3 regions of the Paraclostridium tenue genome follow, and region 3 is predicted to be linked to each of the others. Evidence: riboswitches for the same ligand, from Rfam matches in the RefSeq annotation. Region 3 holds a riboswitch; each other region holds the start of a gene.

Region 1 (8,698 bases), on a different contig from region 3:
ATTTATACTTTGTAATGGTAACTAATGAGCTAGGTATGAGTTTGGTTCCAGACAATAAACTTTGTAGAGTATACTCTGATATAGTAGGTAGGATAAATCAGTATATAGGTAAATGTGCTGATGAGGTTTATTTTGTAGTTAGTGGTATACCTATGAAGATTAAGGAGTAACTTATGAAAAGATTTATAGGGATATTACAATTTTTTACTAGGATTCCAATAAGGGTAAATATAGGTTTTGATGAAGAGTTTCATAAAACAATGTATTATTTTCCTTTAGTAGGATTTGTGTTGGGAATTTTATATTTTATAATTGGATTAGTATCAAGTTTTTTATTTGATAGCTATATAACTTCTGTAAATATTTTGATATCTACAGTGATATTAACTGGAGGTCTTCATTTAGATGGTGTAGGAGATACATTTGACGGTATATATAGTTATAGAGATAAAGAAAAAATATTAGAGATAATGAAAGATTCACGATTAGGAACAAATGCAATGCTATCAGTATTATTTTTAATGTTGATGAAACTTGGATTAATATATTCAATTGTACAATCAGGACAATTATATAATTTAATATTTATGCCGGCATTTGCGAGAATGGCAATTGTAATAGCTTGCTATAAAAGTGTAACTCCAAGAAAAAATGGAATGGGTAATGTATTTATAGGCAAGCCTTCTTTAAAAATGATATTAACTGGAATAGTGTATACAGTTATATTAATAATAATTATGGGTATTACTTTATTTAACTTAAATTCATTAGATTTAATTAAAGTAATAGCGTTCATACCTATAATGATTATATTATCAAGATGTTTTGTAAGATATATATATTCTAAAATAGATGGGATAACAGGAGATATACTTGGATGTACTTCTGAGCTTATGGAAGTAATGTATTTGATCTATATATATTTAATTTTTGGATTAAAGTAAGAGGTGAATAAATGTCTAGATTAATACTAGTAAGACATGCAACAACTAATGATAATATAGATGGGAATTTATCAGGTCATATAGATAGTGAACTAAGTGATTTAGGTAAATCACAGATAGCTAAATTAAATGAATTTCTTGAAAAAGAAAAAATAGATTCTATATATACAACCACATCGACTAGAACAAAACAAACTGTACTAGAAATATCAAAATCTAGAGGAATAAATATTATAGAAAAAGAAAGTTTAAAAGAAATTAATTTTGGAGATTTCGAAGGGTTTAATTTTGACATTATACAAAAAAATTACCCAGAAGAATTTGAAAAGTTAATTTCACAAGGATTTAATTATAGATATCCTAATGGAGAAAGTTTAATAGACTCATATAATAGAGTACGTGAAGAAATAGATAAAATAATAAGTTGCAATAAAGATAAGACTATTTTAATATGTTCTCATGCAGGAACTATAAGAAATATTATATCTTACTTAATTGGGAAAACTTATGAATTTCATTGGAATTTTAAAATAGATAATGCATCAGTGAGTATTATTGATATAGTTGATGGATTTCCAGTGATTCAAACACTAAATAATACATCTCATTTAACTTAAAATAAATAAGAATACATAAAAATTTTATAAAATTAACATAAATTAGGTTCTTCATTGAAGATTAATAGGGAAGAAGGTAAAAATCCTTCGCAGCCCCCGCTACTGTGATACTGACGAAACTATTAGACACCACTGTGACGATTTACGGGAAGGAATAGAAGTAGGTTGAAGTTTAGCCAGGAGACCTGCCTAGTTTATGAATATAAAATCTTCGGGGTGAAGGATTTTAAAAATTGGTGAAGTATGTGCATTTTTAAAAACCTATCCTTTAGAGGATAGGTTTTTATATTTCTATAAATTTAAATCTTCAATTTATAGATAAAAATAATTATCAAATCACATATCTGAATAATGTAGAGCATTTTAAACGTTGTTAAAAAATTAAAGAAGTGAATTTTTTGTTATTTAAGGAGATTAATAATATGAGTAAATCGTTAATGTTTTTAGGAACAGCTTCTAATGTTGGTAAGAGTACTTTATCGGCAGGGTTATGCAGAATATTAAAACAAGATGGATATAGAGTCGTACCTTTTAAATCTCAGAATATGGCACTAAATTCATATATAACTAAAGATGGATTAGAAATGGGGAGAGCTCAAGTTACTCAAGCCGAAGCTTGTGGTATTGAACCAGATGTTAGAATGAATCCTATTTTATTAAAGCCTGCTGGGAAAAATAGATGTCAGGTAATTGTTAAAGGCAAAGTCTTAGACCATGTGAGTGCTAGTACTTATCATGGGTATAAGGATGAATTAGCTTCTATGCTTAAAAGTATATATGGAGATCTAAGTAGTGAATATGATGTAGTTATTTTAGAGGGTGCGGGTAGTTGTGCAGAAATAAATTTAAAAGATAAAGATATAGCTAATATGGGAATGGCTGAAATTGCAGATGCTCCAGTAATTTTAGTAGCTGATATTGATAGAGGTGGAGTTTTTGCTTCAATCGCAGGAACTATGCTTTTATTAGAAGAAAAAGAAAGAGCTAGAGTTAAAGGAGTAATCATAAATAAATTTAGAGGAACTGTAGAACTTTTACAATCTGGTATAGATATGCTAGAGGATATTATAAAAGTTCCAGTATTAGGAGTTGTTCCTTATAGTGATTTAAATATAGAAGATGAAGATAGTGTGACAGATAGATTTAATAAACAATTTAGACAAAATGATATAAATATTGAAATTATAAGAACTCCTTATATGTCTAATTTTACAGATGCTCATATGCTAGAAATACAAGAGGATGTAAGTATTAGATATGTAGAAAAAGGACAATCTTTATCAAATCCAGATATGGTTATTATACCAGGAAGCAAAAATACAATAGAAGATTTAATTTATATAAGAGAGAGCGGATTAGAAAAGCAAATAAAAGACTTAGAAAGACAAGGTAAATTAATATTTGGAATTTGTGGAGGATATCAACTTTTAGGTAAAAAAATATATGATCCAGATGGAGTTGAAGGGTCTATAAAAGAAATAGATGGACTTGGTCTTTTAGAGATAGAAACTATATTTGAAAAAGAAAAAGTAACTACTCAAGTAGAAGCTGTAATAAATGAGAATTTAGGTGGTTACTTAAGTTTATTAGGAAATAAAAGTGTTAGAGGGTATGAAATTCATATGGGGATAAGTAAAGGAATTAATAAACCTTTAAATACTATAGTAAAAAAATTAAATGAAGAAACTTCATATGTTGAAGGATGTGTAAATGAAAAAGGAAATGTAGTTGGGACTTATCTTCATGGAATATTTGATGATGTTAAGTTTACAAGAAGTTTACTAAATTCAGTTAGAGAGAAAAAGGGATTAGAGGGTGTAGAGAGTTCTATAAATTCTTTTGAAGAATTTAAGAATAAAGAATATGACAAATTAGCAGATATATTAAGACAATGTCTAGATATAGATAAAATATATGAAATTATAAATGGTTAGGTGAAATTATGAAAAAAATATTAATAGCAGGAACGAGTAGTGGAGTGGGTAAAACTACTATATCCCTAGGAATAATGCAAGCACTAACTAATAGAAAATTAAAAGTACAACCTTATAAAGTTGGACCAGATTATATAGATCCATCTTACCATACTTTTATAACTAAAAGAGATTCAAGAAACTTAGATTCTTATATGTTAGATGATGAAAAAATTAAATATATAGTAAATAATGCTTCTAAAGATGCAGATATATCAGTAATTGAAGGTGTAATGGGTCTTTATGATGGATTTGGAATTGACTTAAATGCTTGTACAAGTTCATATACTTCAAAATTACTAAAAGCTCCAGTTATATTAGTTATAAATGGAAAGGCTATGTCATCATCATCAGCTGCTATGGTATTAGGATATAAAGAGCTTGATAAAGATGTAAATATAAAAGGTGTAATAGTGAATAACGTAAAAACTCAAAGACACTATGAACTTATAAAAGAAGCTATAGAAACATATTGTGAAATTGAAGTCTTAGGATATTTTCCACCTAATGAAAAATTTTCATTAGAATCAAGGCATTTAGGATTAGTTCCAAGTGTAGAAATAGATTCCTTAACAGAGAAGTTTAATAATTTAGGAAATGAGATTGAAAAATACATAAATATAGATAGATTAATTGAGATATCAGAAGGTGAAGAAATTGAAAGCAACTTTGATATAAGTGATCTACCAAAGTTTGAAAATAAAAAAATAGCTATAGCTTATGATAAGGCTTTTAATTTCTATTACAAAGAAAATTTAGAACTATTAAAACAAATGGGTGTACAAATTTTAAAATTTAGCCCTCTTAATGATAAGCATTTGCCTAAAGCAGATTGTATATATATAGGAGGAGGTTTTCCAGAATTGTTTGCAAAAGAACTAGATGCAAATCAAAGTATGAGAAAATCCATAAAAGAAGCTCATGAAAAGAATATACCTATATATGCTGAGTGTGGAGGGTTAATGTATTTAGGAGAAAAGCTTAAAGATTCAAATAATGATGAATTTAACATGGTTGGGATTTTTAAAGGAACTAGTGAAATGACTAAGTCTTTAAAAAGATTTGGGTATTGCGATGGAATTGCTAAAATAGATACAATACTTTCTAAAAAAGGAGATGTAATAAAAGGTCACGAGTTTCATCATTCAGTATTTAATAGTGAAGAACCATGTGCATATAAAATGATTAAAAAAAGAGGAAATAAAGTATTAGATGAATGGGATGGAGGATACTCAAAAGGTAATACTTTAGCTACATATTTACATACCCACTTTTATAATAACTTAGATGCCATAATTAAATTTGTAGGTGGTAGAGATGAATAGTTTAACTGTAATTATAATGACATTAGCCTACATACTGGATTTAATAATAGGGGATCCGTATTCTTTTCCTCATCCAGTTAGATTTATTGGAAATTTAATAAGATTTGTAGAAAATAAAATACGAAGTATATCAAAGACATCAGGACAATTAAAAATGGGCGGATTTGTATTGTGGATTATAACTGTAGGAACTACATTTATAGTAACTAATTTAATAATTAGTGTATTTACATTTAGTAAAATATTTTATGTTATAGTAGCATCAATAATACTATATACAACTTTATCTACAAAATGCTTAGCAGATGAAGCTAAGAAGATATATAATGTTTTAAAAACTGGAGATATAGAAAAATCAAGAAAACAGTTATCTTATATAGTAGGTAGAGATACAACTAATTTAAATGAACAAGAGATAATAAGAGCTACAGTTGAAACAGTAGCAGAAAATACTGTGGATGGAATAATAGCTCCTATGATGTATGGATTTATAGGTGGACCGGTGCTTGCTATGGTCTATAAAGCTATAAATACTTTAGATTCAATGGTAGGATATAAAAATGAAAAGTATAAAGATATAGGATTTGCATCTGCAAAAATTGATGATATTGCAAATTTTATACCTGCAAGGATAACTCCATTTTTCATGATGATAGCAAGTTTAATGCTTCGACTAAATGCTAAAGAAAGTATACGAATAGCTATAAGAGATAGAAAAAATCATAAAAGTCCAAATTGTGCGTATCCAGAAGGTGCAGTAGCAGGTGCACTTGGAGTTCAATTAGGTGGTACTAATATATATTTTGGGAAAGAAGTTTATAAACCTACTATAGGTGATAAACACAGAGAATTAGAAATAGAAGATATTTTAAAAACTAATAAAATAATGTATGCTACATCTTTTGTGGCATTAGTGATATTTTCTATTATAATTTATTTAATTAGATAGAAGGTGAAAAAATGAATGATCTTGGACATGGAGCTAATGTAGAAATTATGTGTAAAAATTACAATAAAAGTTCAAAAAATATAATTGATTTTAGCTCTAACATAAATCCATATTTAATAAATAATTTAGAAAATTATATATTAGAGGGATTAAGAGAATGTGTTAAATATCCAGATATAAACTATACTAATTTAAGAAAAAACATAGCTAATTATCTCAATGTTAAAAGTTCATTTATAATACCAGGCAATGGAGCAACAGAGATAATATATCTTTTAATGAAAAGTATAAATAAAAGATTAGCTATATTAAATCCTACATTTTCAGAATATGAAAGAGGCGCATTACTAAACAATGTAGATGTAATAAACTTATATCTAGATAAGGATAAAGATTTTGAAATAGATATAAATAATATAAAAGAAAATATAGATAAATTCGATAGTTTATTTATATGCAATCCATCGAATCCAATAGGTAGAGTATATGATTTGAGTGAATTATTAGAAGTTTTAACTAAACATAATAAGCTACTTATAATTGATGAGACTTTTATGGAATTTGTAGAAAAAGAAGAAAAATATAGTTTAGTAAAATATATAGAAAATAACCCGAATATATTTATAATCAAAGCAGTAACTAAATTTTTTGGTATGCCAGGTCTAAGATTAGGATATGGTGTTTGTAGCAATGAAAAGTTATTGGAAAATATGTATAAGATAAAAGAGCCATGGTCTATAAACACTTTTGCAGATGTACTTTCAAATTACCTATTTAAAGAAGAGGAATATATAAAGGAAAGTAAAAAGTATTTTATAAAAGAAAGAAATTTTATGCTTAAAAATTTAAATGAAATTAAAGAAATTAAAGCATATAAAACAGATACTAATTTTATATTAATTAAATTAAAAAATAAAACTGCAAAAGAATTAAAAGAAGAATTATTTATAAAAGATAATATTCTTATAAGAGATGCATCTAACTTTAGAAATTTAGATGAAAATTATATAAGAGTAGCTATAAAGAGTCATGAAGAAAATTTAGAGTTAATAAACAAATTAACTAAAGTTCTAGGAGAATAGAATGAAATCACGTGGAATATGTCCAGCCTCTTGTGGGGAATTTGTTCAAGGAATTATAAAGGATAAAGAGTATTTATCATCTTATGCTATAGATAGATACTCAATAGTTAATTTAGAAGAAAGAATAGAGGATGTAAAAAAAGGTCCTTTAAAAGCTAGAAAGGCTATAGAGGAAGTTTTTAAATATTTTAATTTACCTAAAAAAGAATTAAAACATATATCTATAGATATAAATAGTGAAATACCTATAAGTAAGGGGATGGCAAGTTCAACTGCTGATATAGGAGCTACTATAAAAGCAACTTTAAATCTTATAGGGAAAAATTTAGATGAATATGAAATATCTAGACTTGCAACAAAGATAGAGCCTACAGATTCTATTTATATTAAAGAAAATACTATTTTTAATCCTTTAGATGCAAATGTAATAAAAAAGTTAGGTATTTTAGATACTGGGAAAGTATTAATATTAGAACCTAATGAAACTCTAAGTACAAAATACATAAGAAAAAAAGAAAATTATAATAAGTTAAAAAAGCAAAATAAATACATAATAGAATATGCTTTTAAGCTTCTAGAAGAAGGTATAAAAAAGAAAGATTTAAATTTAATAGGACAAGCTTGTAATATAAGTAGTATTGCAAATGAAAACATACATAAAAAGAAGTATTTAAATGAAATAATGGATATATCGAAAGAGTATGGAGCCTACGGAGTCAACATTGCACATAGTGGAACTGTGGTAGGAATACTTTTAGAATCTGATATGAATGAAGAAATAATTAAAGCTAAGCTTATAGATAGAAAAATAAATAAAAAATATAAAAAAATATACACAGCAAATATAATAGCTGGGGGACTTAGGAGTGATTAAACATGGGATACATTAAAAACCCTATGATGATAGAAAATAAAAGTTTTGAAATAATACAAGGAATAATTGATGAAATAAGACCAGATTATAAATTTAAAAATGATTTAGAAGAAAAAATTATAAAAAGAGCTATACATACAACAGCAGACTTTGAATATTTAGATATATTAAAAATATCTGAAATAGCGGTAGAAAAAATATCAAATGCATTAAAAAATAAAGCTACTATTTATACAGATACGAATATGGCATTAAGTGGTATAAATAAAAGAAAATTAGATGCTCTAGGATGCAAATACAAATGTTTTGTAAGCGATGAAGAAGTAGCAAAACTAGCAAAAGAAAAAGGAATAACGAGATCTATGGCAGCAGTAGAAGTTGCATCAAAAGAAGAAGGGAAAAAAGTTTTTGTACTTGGAAATGCTCCAACAGCTTTATATAAAGTTATAGAGATGCATAATACAAAACAATTAGAAGTAGAAGCAGTAGTTGGTGTGCCAGTTGGATTTGTAGGAGCAGAAGAATCAAAGGAAGCGTTAGAAAAAACAGATATTCCTTTCATAATATCAAAAGGTAGAAAAGGTGGAAGTAATTTAGCAGCAGCTATAATAAATGCAATATTATATGCGATGTAAGGTGATATCATGGAAGAATATGTTTATATAGATGGTAAGAAATATAAAAGAGGATATACTACAGGTTCTTGTGCTACAGCAGCATCTAAAGCAGCATCTCATATGCTACTTACGAAATTTCCGATAGAAATCATAAATATAGATACTCCTAAAGGAATACCTCTTAATTTAAAAGTAGAAAACATAAACATACAAGATAATTATGTAGAGTGTTCTATACGAAAAGATGGTGGAGATGATATAGATGCAACTCATAATATGCATATATATGCAAGAGCTGAATTTATTGATTCAAAAGA
Region 2 (8,698 bases), on a different contig from region 3:
AAAATATCTAATTATAATACCAATATATTTTATATATATTACAGTATTTGAGTTAATTATAGGTTGTAGCTTTGGGGATATATGGGATGATCTTTTACAAAAATTTGGTATATGCAAAGCAAATAATAAACATAAGTTAGTTTAATTTTACTTGTAAAATTAAACTAACTTATGTTTATCGTAAAACAATAAATAATTATTGACTTTTGACAATAAAAATTATATTCTATAATAGTCAAATATAAATGAAAAATCTAGTTTATAAATATTAGAAAGTAATATTCCTAAACTTATTCCAATAAATATATACACATTAGCTATACAAGGAGGTCAATATGGCTATTATAGTTAACCTAGATGTAGTTATGGCAAAGAGAAAGATGAGTTCAACTGAACTGTCTGAAAAACTTGGAATTACCATGGCCAATCTTTCAATTTTAAAGAAGAATAAAGCAAAAGCTGTTAGATTTACTACGTTAAATAGCTTATGTAAAATTTTAGAGTGCCAGCCAGGTGACATTTTAGAATACGTAGAAGACACAGAGTAATTAAATATATAAATTAAATTTTAAAATTATAATAAAAAACATGAGTTAAATTTTAACTCATGTTTTTTATTATAATGACCACTCACCATCTTTTATATATATTCTCTTTGTAACACAATTTCTATCCATTACAAGTAAACTTTCATCTTCTATACTATTACTTAAAAGCATAAGGTCATTATCTCTACAAAAATTTCTTGCAAGTTCAAGTGCATCTGATTCCATATTTAATTCTAATAATCTTCCCATATTTATGTCTCCTTATTATATCCCGTTAATATTAAATAAAAATCTATTTTTACTCTATTTATATAATAATATATTGAAAGTATTATATCTACAATTTAACTACTTATATAATACCCATTTTTAAAATTAAAAATCACTAACCATAATTATGGCTAGTGATTCATTAGAATATATATTTTATATAAGACATTATAGGCATTTATTAATATCTACAAGTTATGCTAATTTTTGATTTAATGTTTCTACAAAAGAATTCATTTCCTCAAAATATTCTTTACTAAAATGACCTTCAAAGCCTATTAAATTTTTAAACTCTTTAGGTAAACTTGTATCTATTTTATTTATTTGGTTATTATCTTTATTTATAGTGAAAAATCCTAATTTTTTAAATTGAAAATCTTCTATATTATTTTCTATAAATTTTTTAATTTCATTAGATATTTCTCCATTAACTAAGTTTATACCTATTAAGATATTATCATATTTATCTAAATAAAAAGATGAATTATATTTTGTATTTCTAACATCAACCTCTGAATCTAATTTTTCTGATAAAGACATTGCTAAATTTTTAGTTATTCCATTATTACTTCCATATGCTATTAAAGTGCACATTAACATTACCTCCATCATTATTTAGTGTGTATTATTTATTCAATTTCTTCCTTATATGTTATACTATATACTTTTTTTCTTTTTTATGCAACTGTTTTTATAAAAAAATCATATTTTTTAATAATATTCAGCATTTAGTATATACTATATATTAATTTTGTATAAAACAAAAAAAATTCTTAGAAAAAATCTAAGAATTTTTTAATCAAAATATTAAACATTTGCAGAACTATCATTTTTTAAGCTATTAAAATATTTATAAAGTTCTTCTTCTTTTTTAAATAAAGGTAAATTCATATTTTTATGAACTTTTACAAGCCAAGGAAGATTTAATCCAGCATTTACTATAGCTTTATCTTCTTTAAATACAGTTTTACAATCTCCTTCTATTACTACATTTCCTTTATTAAGCACATATATGTAATCACAAATTTCATATATCAAATCCATATCATGACTTGATATAGCTATTTTAATTCCTTTATTACATAAATCTTTTAATATTTTTACTATGGCCTTTGTACTTTCAGGATCAAGTCCTGCTGTTGGTTCATCTAAAAGAACTACTTTATTTTCCATAGCTATTACAGATGCTATTGCTATTCTCTTTTTCTGACCATAACTTAAAAAATGTACTGGCTTATTTATTAAAGCTAGGGCATTAACAAGCTCTAATGCTCTATGTACTTTTTTATCTACTTCTTTTTCATCCAAACCAATGTTTCTTAAAGAAAAAGCAACATCATCATATACTCTTGAATAAAATATTTGCTTATCAGGGTCTTGAAATACTATACCTACTTCTTTTCTTAAGTTATATAAATCTTTTTTCTTATAACTTAATTCTTTATTATTATAAAATATCTTTCCATCAGATGGCTTTAAAATACCCATTAAATTCATAAACAAAGTGGATTTTCCAGAACCATTTGCTCCAATTATTCCAATCATATTACCATTTGAGAAATCTAAACTTATATTATCTATTGCTTTATTTGATTTATCGTACTTGTATGCTAAATTACTTACCTTAAACATAGTTCTCTCCTATATATGAAATTTCCCATCATACAACTTTATATCTAAAGTCATACTCATCTCCTCGTATCTTTTCATCATTCTAAAAAACAAGACTTTTATAAGTAGTGCTGTTGAATTATACGAGTTTTTTAAATTTGTATACCCAAATTTTAATTGCTGTGATTTATATATATTTTTTACTTCTTCTAAGAAGATAAATATAAATCTATACATTAAAACCATAAGTTCTAATAATGTATCTGGAATATGTAACTTTTTAAATATAATTATTAACTGATTAAATGGAGTAGTAAGTATTAAAAAATAAATAGATATAACCGAGCTCATAGCTCTTAGTAATATATGTATAGAATTCTCAATTGCAAATTTAGTTGTCCCTATATAAAAACTAAATATTTTTATATTAAATATAAAATCTTTATCTTCAAAAGATATATTAACTAAATTAAGCAAGGTTCCTATAACTAAAAAATATATAGGTATCTTTAAACACTTTATGTACAATTTAATATCAACTCTTGCTAAAAACACAATTAACATGCTTATAAATAACATTATTAATAAATGTAGACTAATACTATTAGTAATTAAAGAAATTACCATAAAAATAAAAGTAACACCTACTTTAATCATTGGATCAACATTTGTTAGATTACTATTATAAGCACATTTATCAATTTCTAGCATTTACTTTTTTTGCCTTTTCTTGAACCTAAATAATATCCTATAAATCCAGCTCCTATTGCTGCTTGTGTAGAAAATAATAAACTTTCTATTTCTCCACTAGGTGGTTCGTATAAACTACTAAACCATGGTTTATAATCTGGGTTTATTTCAGAAATTAAACCTTCTGCTTCTCCATCAGCTCCCCCATACTCAGCTTTAGAATTTAACAGTAGAGGAGTTATTATAAGTATTATTGTTAAAGCAAGTAACATAAAGTTTTTAGTTTTAGTTTTCGAATTTGCACTCATCATCTTCAACTCCTTCTTCATTATTTTGTGTTATTAAATTATATACTAAAGTAGTTAATAATCCTTCTGCTATAGCTATAGGTATTTGAGTAGTGAAAAATACTCCTAAGAACTTAACTGCAGATCCAAATACTCCTCCTGCAGGATCAGGAAATGCTAGTGCTAATTGTATTGCTGTAACAGTATATGTAGCTAAATCACCTAATGCTGCTGCTAAAAATACACTCACACCAATACTTAAATTTCTTTTTCTACAAAACTTAAATATTAAATATGAAACTATAGGTCCAACTATTGCCATTGAAAAAGCATTAGCTCCTAATGTAGTAAGCCCACCATGTGCAAGCAATATTGCTTGGAATAATAATGCTATTGTTCCTATTACAGCCATAACCGCTGGTCCAAATAATATTGCTCCTAGTCCTACTCCAGTAGGGTGTGAACAACTACCTGTTAATGATGGTATTTTTAGTGCTGATAATACAAATACAAAAGCTCCTGCTAGTGCTAATAATACCTTTTTCTTTGGATCTTTTTTAACTATTTCATTAATTGCCTTTAATCCATATACGAAAAATGGAATAAATACTATTGTCCAAAGTATTGACCATTTTACTGGTAAAAATCCTTCCATAATATGCATAGCTCTTGCTGTAGTAGGGTTTAAGAGTACAATTAAAACACCTGCTACTAAAGATAGTGTTAAATAATTCATTTTAGTACCTCACTTTTTATTATAAATAATATAAATTTTTGTGATAAATTAATTTATAAATTTAAATATAGTTTTTAAGTTTATCAGGTACAAAAAAAATCCTAATTTTTGGATTAGGATTTAAATAACATCATAAATAATACCCAAGCCTATAAAAAGCTAAGATATTAATTTTTTAATTATTTTCCTTCATCCCGAAGAAACTAATTTAATTACTGTAGGCAGGTCTCCTGGCTTGGCTTCATTTTACTACTTTCCCTTCCCATAATATATATTACAGTGGTATTTGAAAGTTTCATCAACCTTACAGTAGCGGGGACTGCAGAGGATTTTAACCTCTTTCCCTTTTAATTTTATTTCTAAAAACCTACAATAGACATATTTAATTTATCACATATTTATTAATTCTATAAATATCTTTATATTCCTCTAATTTTTTTAATTTATAAAATTAACTAATACTACTTTATCATCTTATTAACAATTTTGCCAACAAAATTTTTTATTATATTAATTTGTATATTTCTAAAAATGTTTAACTTGTTAATTTATCAATATTTTTCCAATAAATTTTATAAATATAAAATATTAATTTATATTTCCTTATATTTATACAGCCTATGTAAAAATTAATCACATATTATTTTAGAAATTCATATATTAAAACTGTAACAAATATTAAATCATAAAAAGGTGAGATTTTATGGAGAAAAATACATTATCCAGAGGACCAACTGATAACAGATATAAAGAAAATTATTATAGTAATGAAAATTATAAATACAATTATTACGACAACCCAAAATATTATAATAACGGCTATAAATCAAAGGATTATGATAATTATTACAGCTCCGCATACGACAATGATTATTACCAATACAAACAAAATAATGATTACTATAACTATGATAATTACTATAGTAATTCATCTAAGTCTAATTATTATGGTAATAATTTACAAGGTCCTCAGGGTCCTCAAGGTATTACCGGTCCTACTGGACCTCAGGGTGAACAAGGCATTCCTGGCCCTACTGGTCCTCAAGGAGAACAGGGTATTCAAGGCCCTATAGGTGTTACTGGACCTCAAGGTGAACAAGGCATTCAAGGTATTCCTGGACCTCAAGGTCCTACTGGGTCTCAAGGTCCTCAAGGCATTCAAGGTATTCCTGGGTCTATTGGCCCTACTGGTCCTCAAGGTGAGCAAGGTATTCAAGGCGTTCCTGGCCCTATTGGTCCTACTGGTCCTCAAGGTTTACAAGGTGCTACTGGTCCCGAAGGCGCTACTGGACCTCAAGGTGAACAAGGTATTCAAGGCGTTCCTGGTCCTACTGGTCCTCAGGGTGAACAAGGTATTCAAGGTGTTACTGGCCCTATTGGCCCTACTGGTCCTCAAGGTGAACAAGGTATTCAAGGTGTTACCGGCCCTATTGGTGCTACTGGTCCTATAGGCGAGCAAGGCATTCAAGGTATTCAAGGTATTCCTGGCCCCCAAGGCATTCCTGGTCCTACTGGTCCTCAAGGTGAACAAGGCCCTATAGGCCCTCAGGGTATTACTGGCCCTCAAGGTATTCCTGGTCCTACTGGCCCTCAAGGTCCTCAAGGCTTGCAAGGTATTACTGGTCCTACTGGTCCTGCAATTGATATTAATACATTAACAGCAACATTAAATTCTAATCTTACTGATAGCATATTATATGCATTACAATCGATACAAGCTTCATCTTCTACTCAAAATGTATCTGTGTCTTCATTTAATACAACTAAATCAGGTACTATAAATAGTTTTATAGATGATGATGTAGTTTTACTAAGTTCAACAAATCCTGTAAATACAAATTATGTATCTTTATGTAAGATTTCACTTATAACATTTGATGTTGCACCAAATACTTCATCGTCTTTAATAAATTATAATTGTACATCACCAGATTATTGTTGTAATGCAGGTATTGTAAAAGCTTTAAGAACCATTATAGATTCAAGTACATTCCCAGTAAATAAAAATTTACGAATAGATATTGTAAATAGTACAAATTCATCCCTTAATATAGATACAGTATATGGAATATGCCGTGGAATAATTTGGGTTAAGTTCCAAACTGATGTAGAACAACATCGTTATGGAGCTATCCCATTAAATGCTATATTTTCGGTTAATCTTAGATAGTAACTAAAATTAAAAAATCTAGTTCATTAAATATAGTTAGTGAACTAGATTTTTTTAATTTATTTATATTTTTATTATCAAACTTGATATGAATGTTGATGAAAATGCTCATGCTCACCAGTAAATCCGTCTTCATGAACATGGTCATGTCCCACTCCATTTATATGGTAATGACTATGCATAAAAGATACTTGTAATTTATTATTTATAGGATTTACTCCAACATATGCATTAACCCCAAATATTTCTTTCAGCATATCTTCTGTTATAACTTCTTCAACTTTTCCACATTTTCTTATTTTTCCATCTTTCATAACTATTAAATAATCACAATACATAGATGCTATATTCATATCATGAATTGCTGATAAAGTCGTTATATTAAGACTTTTAACTAAATCCATAAGTTGTATCTGATAACCAATATCTAAGTGATTTGTTGGTTCATCTAATATTAAAAAATCCGTATCTTGAACTAACGCTCTTGCAATTAAAGTTCTTTGTTTTTCTCCCCCTGATAACTTTGAAAAACTTCTATCACTATAATCATCAAGGCCTACTCTTTTTAGCATATTATTAACCATATCTATATCCTTTTTAGAATAATCTTCAAAAACCGATTTATATGGATAACGCCCCATTTTAACTATTTGCTCTACTGTAAAGTCAAATTGTGAATTACTTTCTTGTGCTAATACTGCTATTTCTTTAGCACACTCTTTATCTTTCATAGTAGATAAATCTTTATTATCAAGTATTAACTTTCCACTATCTGGCTTATATAGTCTATATATATTTTTAAGTATAGTAGACTTCCCTGAACCATTAGGACCTATAATTCCAACAAATGAACCTTTTGGTATATCAAATGATATATCTTTTAATATATCTTTTTTATCTATACTAAACTTTAAATTTTTAACTTGTAATTTAAGCATTAATCTCTTCCTCCAAATGAGTAATTTTTCTTAGAAATTAAATATAAGAAGAATGGCCCACCTGCTAGTGCTGTTATTATTCCTATTGGTATTTCTATTGGAGGGAAAAGTCCCCTTGCTAAAACATCTGATAATATTAAAAATATAGCTCCTATTAGTGATGAAAGAACTATAAGTTTTTTATGATCGCTCCCAGCTATTGTTCTACAAATATGAGGAACTACTAATCCTATAAACCCTATAGCTCCAGTTATTGTAACCAATGTAGCTGTTAAAAGAGTAGAAAAAATTAAAATAATTGACTTTATAAGTTTTACATTTATTCCAAGGATTATAGCACTATCATCTCCAAGAAGTAGTATATCTAATGATTTTGACATTACGAAAGATACAATTATAACTAAAATTAAAACTATAAATGGAATTAATAAAACATCCCACTTAGCTCCACCCAAACTCCCTATAGTCCAAAACAATGCATTTTTTGCTTGATTTGAATTTTTTGCTGAATATATAAGCAAATTAGTAAGTGCTGAAAATATTGTTGATATCGCCATACCAGTAAGTACTAATCTTGTTGTAGATGTGGTTTTTCCCATTTGTGTACCTATCGCAAAAACTAATACTCCAGATACCATAGAACCAACAAATGCACCAGTAGTTATACTGTTTATTCCAAGACTTGCTACTCCACCTAAAACAATAGTAGCAACAGCACCACATGATGCACCTGATGAAATTCCAAGTATATACGGCTCTGCTATTGGATTTTTAGTTACACATTGCATAAGAACACCACATATAGCAAGTCCTGAACCACATATAGCTCCTAATAATACTCTTGGAAATCTTATTTCCCATATTATATTTTGGGTCATAACTTCACCTACACCACTAAACAATGCTCCATTTGTTAATTTATTTAAAAGAACTTTATAAACTTCTCCAGGCTCTATATATGTACTCCCTATAGCTATTGCTCCAACTACTGTACCTGCTAATAGTATAGTTAAAGCTATAACCCAAAATAAGAAACCTTTCTTTTTAGAAAGGCTTCTTGTCTTATTTACAGAAACTTCCACTATTTCTTATCTCCATAAAAATAGTTATGCATTTCTTCTATAACCATAGGGTTTCTAACTCCTGGAGATAAATCAGCTAGTTTAACCACATATATTTTATTATTTTTTATTGCAGGTACATCTTTAAGTGCTGGATGTGATTTTAAGAAATCAATTTTTTCCTTAACTGGACTTCCAGCTAAATAATCAGTTACTAATATAACTTCAGGATTTTTTGCTACTATACTTTCAAATGAAACATTTATGTATGGCTTGTCAGCTTCTTTTCCAAATACATTGTTCCCACCAGCTATATCAATTAAATTATTAGCAAGTCCAGATCCTACTACCATAGCATCCTTTTCCCCTGAATCATAAACCATCATT
Region 3 (8,698 bases):
GATGGAAAATTAAAATTAGCTAAGAAAGCTAAAGAATTAGGATTAGATGCTATACATGATACAGTTCATGAAATGTGTAAAGATGAAGCTAGACACGGTAAAGCATTCTTAGGATTATTAAATAGACATTTTGGAAAATAATATATAAAGGAAGAAATCTAAATAGGTTTCTTCCTTATTTATTTTCAATATATTAAAGTAAATAGAAAGTATAAATTGCATTATCCAACGACTAAATAGGTAATTTTAGTCGTTGGATGATGTATAAGAAATTAAATTAGTAGATATATTTAAAGGAATAAATATCTTTATATTGTAATAATACTAGTTTAAATATAATATGATTAGAATATAAGGATTTAAATTTAAATAAAGGAATGTTAATATTTTTATAGAATATTGTTAAATATGATGAAAATTTAATATTTTAATATTATAGGTTTTGTTTATAAAATTAATAGGGAAAGAGGTTAAAATCCTCTGCAGCCCCCGCTACTGTTATGCTGATGAAACTTTTGATACCACTGTGACTTAATATAAGTTATGGGAAGGGAAAGTAGTAAGATGAAGCTAAGCCAGGATACCTGCCTATAATATATAAATTAATTTCTTCGGGGTGAAGGAAAATAGTTTAAAGATTATGTACGTAAGTCGACCATGACTATTTTGTATATTAATTATTAAGTTATATTAATCCTAATCCCAATATTAGGATTTTTTTATTTTAAATTCTAATATATAATTAAGCCCCTAATCTTATTAGATTAATATAAATAAAAAAATTATATTTTAGCCTAACTTTAACTCCTTAGATAAAATCTAAGGAGTTTTTATTTAATTATAAAGTGGGTATGATTTTAAATATTACAAATTATGGATATCATTAATATGTAGTATTAATAAATTTGAATTAATATAGATAATAGATTAAAATATACATATAACATTGACTGTAGGAGGTAATTAATGGATATAGATTCACTAAACCCCGCCCAAAAAGAAGCGGTACTTAAAACAGAAGGACCAGTACTTATATTAGCAGGAGCTGGATCTGGAAAAACGAGAGTTTTAACAACTAGAATAGCTCATCTTATGAAAAATAAAGGAGTACATCCTAGTAATATATTAGCAATAACATTTACAAATAAAGCAGCAAATGAAATGAAGGAAAGAGTTGAAGAAACTATAGATTCAGATGTAAAAGATATGTGGATAACAACTTTCCATTCATGCTGTGTTAGAATTCTTAGAAAAGATATAAATAGAATAGGATATAATAGATCTTTTGTTATATATGATAGTTCAGACCAAGTAACTTTAGTTAAAGATTGTTTAAAAGAACTTAATTTAAGTGATAAGGCATTTGAGCCTAAGGTTGTTATAAGTTATATATCTGGAGCAAAAGATAAATTACTAACTCCTAAAGAGTATAAGGATATGCATAGACATGATGCTAGGATGAGTAAAATTGCTGATGTATATACACTTTATCAAGATAGATTAAAAAGAAATAGTGCACTTGACTTTGATGACTTAATAATAAAAACAGTAGAATTATTAAAGACTGAAGAAAGTGTACTAGCTTATTATAGAAATAAATTTAAATATATAATGGTTGATGAGTATCAAGATACAAGCAAAGCTCAATATGAGTTTATAAAATTATTAGCTAAAGAGCATCAAAATATATGTGTTGTTGGAGACGATGATCAAAGTATATATGGTTGGAGAGGTGCAGATATAAGAAATATACTTGAATTTGAAAGAGATTATGAAGATGTTCATGTTGTAAAATTAGAACAAAATTATAGATCAACTCAAGTTATATTAGATGCTGCAAATACAGTTATATCTAACAATATAGAAAGAAAAAGAAAAAAACTGTGGAGTGAGCAAAAAGAAGGAGAAAAAATAAAGATACAAGTTGCAAATGATGAAATGGAAGAAGCTGATTTTGTAGCTGATAATATATGGAGAATCCATAGAAAAGAAAATAAACCTTTCAAAGATTTTGCAGTACTATACAGAGCAAATGCACAGGCACGTGCTATAGAAGATGCTTTAAATAGAAGTCAAATACCTTATAATATATATGGTGGTACTAAATTCTATGAAAGAAAAGAGATAAAGGATTTAGTTGCTTATTTAAGAGTTCTTCAAAATGTACAAGATGATATATCTTTAAAAAGAATAATAAATGTACCTAAAAGAGGAATTGGACTTAGAACTATAGAAAAAATAGAAGATAGAGCAAGTTTAAGACAAGAAAGTATATTCTCTGTACTTTTAGATGTAGATACTAATTCAGATATATCTACAAAGGCTAGAGCGAATATAAATGGATTTGTAGATTTAATAGGAACACTTAGAGTAATAAAGGATGCTTATTCTGTAAGTAAGCTTATAGAAAAGGTACTTGATGTTACAGGGTATTTAGATGAACTTGAAAAAGATAAAAGTGAAGAATCTCAAGATAGAATAGATAACTTAAAAGAGTTTATATCTATAGCTATAGAATTTGAAAATACTAGTGAAGAAAAAGACTTAGAAACTTTCTTAACTAATGTAGCTCTTACTTCTTCAGAAAGTGATGATGAAGAAGACGATAGAGTATCTCTTATGACTATACATACATCTAAAGGACTAGAGTTTCCTGTAGTTTATTTAGTTGGTATGGAAGAAGGATTATTCCCAATATCAAGAGCTGTAAGATCTATGAGTGAGTCAGATATAGAAGAGGAAAGAAGACTTTGTTACGTTGGTATAACAAGAGCTAAAAAAGAGTTATATATGACACTTACAAAGAAAAGAACTCTTTATGGAAAAACTAATCCATCTATACAATCAAGATTTATGGAGGAATTACCAGAAGAATGTATAGAGAAATTAAATAAAGATGAGCATGAGTTAAGTTATTCTAAAGCAAATTACAATATATTAGATAAGTATAAGCAAAAATATATGAAGTCTATGAATAAGGCGAATGTTGCAAGTAAAGTTAATGCTACTATAAAAGAAAGTAAAACTGAATCAAATGTTGATGATATAAAATTAGGTTCTAAGGTTCATCATCCTAAGTTTGGGGTAGGAACTGTAGTGGCAGCTTCTGGTTCTGATTTAACAATAGCTTTTAATAATCAAGGTATAAAGAAAATAAATAAAGAATACACTACATTAGATTTACTATAAAATTTAATATAATTAAGGGGGATTTAATATGAATTCAAAAGAATTTGCTAGAAATTTAATCGGGTTTATAGAGAAAAGTCCAACAGCTTTTCATTCAGTAGAAACCTCAGAGGAATTATTAAGATTGAATGGATTTAAAAAACTTGATGCTAGAGACAAGTGGACTATAGAAAAAGGCGGAAAGTATTACACAACTAAAAATTCATCAGCTATAATAGCTTTTACTGTTGATACTGATAATTTAAAAGAAGATGGATTTAGAATAATAGGTTCTCATTCAGATTCACCTTCATTTAGAATTAAACCAAATCCAGAGATGGAAGTTGAAAAAACTTATTTAAAATTAAATACAGAATGCTATGGAGGACCTATATTAAACACTTGGTTAGATAGACCACTAGCTATAGCAGGTAGAGTTATATTAAAAGGAGAAGATATACTAAGACCTGTTGAAACTTTAATAAATATAAATAGACCTATATGTATAATACCTAATTTAGCTATACACATGAATAGACAAGTAAATGAAGGCGTAGCTTTAAATAAGCAAAAGGATATGTTGCCATTAGTAGGATTATTAAATGATACATTAGAAAAAGATAATTTCTTAATAAAAACTATAGCTAATGAGTTAGGAAGAAAAGTAGAGGAAATACTTGATTTTGATTTATTTTTATATGAATATGAAAAAGGGATGCTAATAGGACCAAATGAAGAAATGATATCTTGTGGAAGACTAGATAATTTATCTATGGCACATGCTAGTTTACATGCATTAATAGATTCTAAACCTTCAAGAGGCGTTAATGTAGTATCGGTATTTGACAATGAAGAAGTAGGAAGTTCAACTAAGCAAGGAGCAGATTCTAATATGCTAATAAATGTATTAGAAAGAATATCTTTATGTTTAGGGCAAAGTAGAGAAGAATTCTTTAGAAGTTTATATTCTTCATTTATAATATCTGCTGATCTTGCACATGCTGTTCATCCTAATGTTTCAGAAAAACATGATCCAACAAATAGACCAGTTATGGGTAAAGGACCAGTTATAAAAATAAATGCAAATCAAGCATATACAAGTGATAGTCAATCTACAGCTGTTTATAAATCTATATGTAAAGAAGCTGGAGTTAACTGCCAAGAATTTGTTAATAGATCTGATGTAAGAGGTGGAAGTACAATAGGACCTATATCATCAACACATATAGATATACCATCAGTAGATGTAGGAAGTCCGATACTTGCTATGCATTCTATAAGAGAACTAGGATGTGTAGAAGATCATATAGATATATATAAGACTTTTAAAACATTTTATGAATTATAAAATTAATAAAAAAAGTTAAAGTTAGGGGATGTATAAAAAGTATTTTACTTTTAGACATCCCCTATAATCATTAATGAAAATAAATATAGGAAAAAGAATAGGAGTGATTTTAGATGAAGACAGGGTTATGCCTAGCAGGCGGAGGGGCTAAAGGAGCATTTCAAGCTGGAGTTATATATGGATTATATGAAAAAGGAATAAAATTTGATGCTATAGCTGGAACATCTATAGGGGCTATAAATGGATATTATATATACACAGAAAATGTTAACAAGTTGAAGGAAATGTGGATAAACATTCAGAAAATTGGTGAAAACGGTGTCAAAATAGTTGATAACACTGTGGATAACTCTTTAGCAATTGATGAATTAAGAGGATTAATCAATAACTCAAGTTATTCAAAACCTTGCTATATCAATTATGTAGAAGTTGAAAATTCAAAATTAGAAGAAAAAATAGTAGATATATCTGAACTAAGTTATGAAGATGCATTATTAAGTATAAAATATAGTTCATTACTTCCATTTAGACCGTCAAAAGAGTTAAAGCCTTTTGAACAATTTGGCAAAGATTTAATAGAGGGGTTATATGATGGATATAAATTAGATGGAGGTATATTAAATAATGTTTTAATAAAGCCCTTAATAGAAGCTAAAATGGATAAAATAATAGTTATAACTATGAAACATGATTATGAATTACCAGAAGATATAAAGAACATATATAAAGAGGAAGATATAATTATTATAAGACCAAATACTATATTTGAAAAAAATGCTACTCTAAGATTTGAAGGTGAGTTTTGTAAGAAGATATTTAATGAAGGTTATGAAATTGTAAAAAATATGGATATTAATTTGTAAATAACTACAATTATATTAAAAACATTGAATAAATTGTTGTATATTAGTATAATAAAAAAGTTCTAATTTTGAAATATAAAATATGGAGTTGATATAAAATATGGCAACTAAAAGAATTGCTGTACTAGGTGGACCTAGATGCGGAAAGACAACATTAATACAACACTTATATGTAGAAATGAAGATATCTGGAGTAGATGTAGGATATGCTTTAGAATACTCTACAGAGTATTTAAGAGATAAAGGCATGATAGAAACTATATCTGAACAGTATGGTATATATTTAGGACAAAAGAAAATAGAAGACGATTTATCAGGATTTGATTATGCACTTACAGATTATGCTACATTTGTACCTTACATATACGCTAGATTTATGCTAGGAGACAGAAAAAGAACTCAAAAAGAGATTCAAATTTTAAAGGATTTATATTGTTTAGCATTAGAAGATATACAAAACTATGATATGATAATATACGTTCCTAGAGAATTTGGATATGTTAAAGATGGCGTAAGATGGCAAGATGAAAGTATAGCTATTAAAATTGATGAAGCTATATTAAGTTTCTTAAAAGCTGAGAATATAAATTATATAGAAGTTTCAGGATCTACAAAAGATAGAGCTAAGCAAATATTAAATTTATTAGATATAAATTATGAAGAAACTGCATTACTAAATGAAAAGTAAGCTACTAAAATAAGTAGCTTATTTTTGTGATTTTTTAGTGTTATTGGTATATAATATAAAATGAGAATATAAAACTCATAAGAAAGGAAGTACATAAAATGGAAAATAAAAATCCTATAGTAACTATAGAAATGGAAAATGGAAAGCAAATAAAAGTTGAGTTATATCCACATATAGCTCCAAATACAGTTAAAAACTTTGTATCTTTAGTAGAGTCAGGATACTATGATGGAGTTACATTCCACAGAGTTATACCTGGATTTATGATACAAGGAGGATGCCCTAATGGAAATGGAATGGGTGGACCAGGATACTCTATAAAAGGAGAATTTACTCAAAATGGACATACTAACAACTTAAAGCATGAAAGAGGAGTTATATCAATGGCTAGAACAATGGCTCCAAACTCTGCTGGTTCACAATTTTTCTTAATGCATGCAAATTCTCCACACTTAGACGGGCAATATGCATCATTTGGTAGAATAATAGAAGGTATTGATGTTGTAGATGAAATAGCTTCTGTTAAAACTGATAGAATGGATAAACCACAAACTCCACAAGTAATGAAAAAAGTTACTGTTGAAACATTTGGTAAAGATTATTCTGACGTAGAAAAAATGTAATTCTATACTAGAATTTATTTGTATAAAAAAGAGATTCTTAAATTTAAGAATCTCTTTTTTTATTTTGTATGTTTAAAAAAATTATATATTTTTCTTAACTGCATCTGTTAAATTTGGAACTAATTGTTTCTTTCTTGAAACAGCACCTTCAACAAATACTCCTTGAGAAGCATTAACTTTAAATGCATCAGATATTATTTTATCTTCAGCTTTGTATATTAAATATGAACCTTCTTTTATTATATCTGTTACTGCTAATAATAACATATCAAAGTCAGTTCCATTTATATAACTTAAAAATTCATCTTGCTTATTAAGAACTGCATCTATATCTAAAGTGAATACTTGTCCTATTCCTACCTTTTTACCTTCCATATCAAATGGTTTAAAGTCCATGTTTACTATTTCTTCAACAGTAAATCCATCTAATGATGTACCAGCTTTAAACATATCCATAGCGTACTTTTCAACATCTACTTTAACTATGTTATTTAATTCTTCAACAGCTTTTTTATCCATATCTGTAGTTGTTGGAGATTTAAATAATAATGTATCTGATAATATAGCAGACATTAAAAGACCAGCTATTTCATAAGGTATTTCAACATTATTTTCTTTAAACATTTGAGTTATTATTGTACAAGTACATCCAACTGGCATTAATCTCATTGATAAAGGAGTATCTGTTTTTAATCCTCCTAATTTATGATGATCAACAACTTCTATTAAATCAGCATCTTCTAGTCCATCTATGCTTTGTCCGTACTCATTGTGGTCAACTAATATAACTTGAGGTTTACCTTCTAGTACTAAGTTAGCATCATCATTGCATATATTTGATATAGAAGTTAATACAGTTGGGGCATCAACTTTGAAGTAGTCTAAAACGAATTGAGCTTCTTTTCTAACTTCTCCTAAAGCATAAGCCTTAGCTGATTGTCCTAATTTATTTTTTAAGTATGCTAAAGATATTGCTGAACAGATTGAATCTGTATCAGGATTTTTATGACCAAAAACTAATAAAGTCATTTTAAGTCTCCTTTCATATTTGAAAAAAATTATGTATTAATTTTTATTTAAGTATACAAATTTAAAACTTTTTAATCGTAACTTATATTATATCAAAAGGAGGGGAAATTTTGTTACAAAAACGTAAAAAAATTAATAACAATAAAGTTTTATTAATATTTATAATTATAGGAATCATATTGGGAATAACACTATCTTTAAAATTAATCTTTTCCGAAAAAGCTCCAAAAGATACATCGAAAGTATTAAATACTATAGAACAAGTATTAGAACTATCAACATCTAAATATAATTACAGCAATATAGTAACTATTAAGAAAGACAGAAGCTTTAAAAATATCAAGATACCTTTCACAGAAAAATCATTTATTATAAAGTACAATGGAGTAGTAAAGGGTGGTGTAAATTCAAAGGATATTACTATAGATAATGTAAAAAAAGACTCTATAACTGTAAATGTAGCAAAGTGTAGTATTATAGATCACTACATAGATGAAGAAAATATATTTATTTATGATGTAAAAAATGCATTATTTAATAGAGTAAAAACAAATGAAGTTATAGATGAATTGGCAAATAGTAAAAAAGAATATGAGAAAAAAATTATAAAAGAAGGCTTTATGAATGATATAAGTCGTAGTGTAAAAAAGAGTTTGGAAAATAGCTTGAAGAATTTAGGTTATGAAGAAGTAATAATTAATTTTAAGTAATAAATATAATATAAAATAAAAAAATCCATCTGATTTTCAATAAATCAGATGGATTTTTTTATTTTAAAATTATAAATTTAATATAAAAAATAATTAGAGTATTATATATTTTGCAATATTAAAAAATGGATAAAAAATTAACAAGAAATGGTTGACATTCTTTTTTGGTAGGTATATTATATAAACATAAAGATTGTTAAATAACTAACATTAAAATAAATAAACAACATCTTGGGAGGATTTTAAAATGAGTAAAGAAGCTAAAAAGG

What was found. A riboswitch is a leader RNA that binds a small molecule or an ion and turns the genes downstream of it on or off. The one in region 3 is predicted to bind cobalamin.
Region 1: another riboswitch for cobalamin. It lies ahead of ABFX13_RS13340 (cobyric acid synthase); the one in region 3 lies ahead of pcrA (DNA helicase PcrA).
Region 2: another riboswitch for cobalamin. It lies ahead of ABFX13_RS11845 (energy-coupling factor ABC transporter permease); the one in region 3 lies ahead of pcrA (DNA helicase PcrA).

Annotation. Positions count from the first base shown of each region.
Region 1 covers NZ_BAAACP010000024.1:14,269-22,966, reverse strand. The annotation lists gene cobU (bifunctional adenosylcobinamide kinase/adenosylcobinamide-phosphate guanylyltransferase) at 1-170, shown strand, start outside; gene cobS (adenosylcobinamide-GDP ribazoletransferase) at 174-944, shown strand; gene ABFX13_RS13345 (histidine phosphatase family protein) at 956-1,561, shown strand; cobalamin riboswitch at 1,589-1,768, shown strand; gene ABFX13_RS13340 (cobyric acid synthase) at 1,984-3,495, shown strand; gene ABFX13_RS13335 (cobyrinic acid a,c-diamide synthase CobB) at 3,504-4,859, shown strand; gene ABFX13_RS13330 (cobalamin biosynthesis protein) at 4,852-5,808, shown strand; gene ABFX13_RS13325 (pyridoxal phosphate-dependent aminotransferase) at 5,820-6,890, shown strand; gene ABFX13_RS13320 (GHMP family kinase ATP-binding protein) at 6,892-7,764, shown strand; gene ABFX13_RS13315 (cobalt-precorrin-8 methylmutase) at 7,767-8,399, shown strand; gene cbiD (cobalt-precorrin-5B (C(1))-methyltransferase CbiD) at 8,409-8,698, shown strand, end outside.
Region 2 covers NZ_BAAACP010000016.1:25,862-34,559, reverse strand. The annotation lists gene ABFX13_RS11880 (hypothetical protein) at 1-145, shown strand, start outside; gene ABFX13_RS11875 (helix-turn-helix domain-containing protein) at 336-548, shown strand; gene ABFX13_RS11870 (hypothetical protein) at 618-797, opposite strand; gene ABFX13_RS11865 (flavodoxin domain-containing protein) at 1,014-1,412, opposite strand; gene ABFX13_RS11860 (energy-coupling factor ABC transporter ATP-binding protein) at 1,626-2,450, opposite strand; gene cbiQ (cobalt ECF transporter T component CbiQ) at 2,460-3,140, opposite strand; gene ABFX13_RS11850 (energy-coupling factor ABC transporter substrate-binding protein) at 3,134-3,427, opposite strand; gene ABFX13_RS11845 (energy-coupling factor ABC transporter permease) at 3,405-4,142, opposite strand; cobalamin riboswitch at 4,346-4,528, opposite strand; gene ABFX13_RS11840 (collagen-like domain-containing protein) at 4,846-6,312, shown strand; gene ABFX13_RS11835 (ABC transporter ATP-binding protein) at 6,390-7,250, opposite strand; gene ABFX13_RS11830 (FecCD family ABC transporter permease) at 7,250-8,332, opposite strand; gene ABFX13_RS11825 (ABC transporter substrate-binding protein) at 8,332-8,698, opposite strand, start outside.
Region 3 covers NZ_BAAACP010000006.1:5-8,702, forward strand. The annotation lists partial or broken gene ABFX13_RS05870 (NADH peroxidase) at 1-141, shown strand, start outside; cobalamin riboswitch at 421-606, shown strand; gene pcrA (DNA helicase PcrA) at 967-3,189, shown strand; gene ABFX13_RS05880 (M18 family aminopeptidase) at 3,218-4,516, shown strand; gene ABFX13_RS05885 (patatin-like phospholipase family protein) at 4,630-5,379, shown strand; gene ABFX13_RS05890 (AAA family ATPase) at 5,480-6,067, shown strand; gene ABFX13_RS05895 (peptidylprolyl isomerase) at 6,166-6,690, shown strand; gene ABFX13_RS05900 (manganese-dependent inorganic pyrophosphatase) at 6,772-7,719, opposite strand; gene ABFX13_RS05905 (DUF4230 domain-containing protein) at 7,830-8,429, shown strand; gene adhE (bifunctional acetaldehyde-CoA/alcohol dehydrogenase) at 8,677-8,698, shown strand, end outside.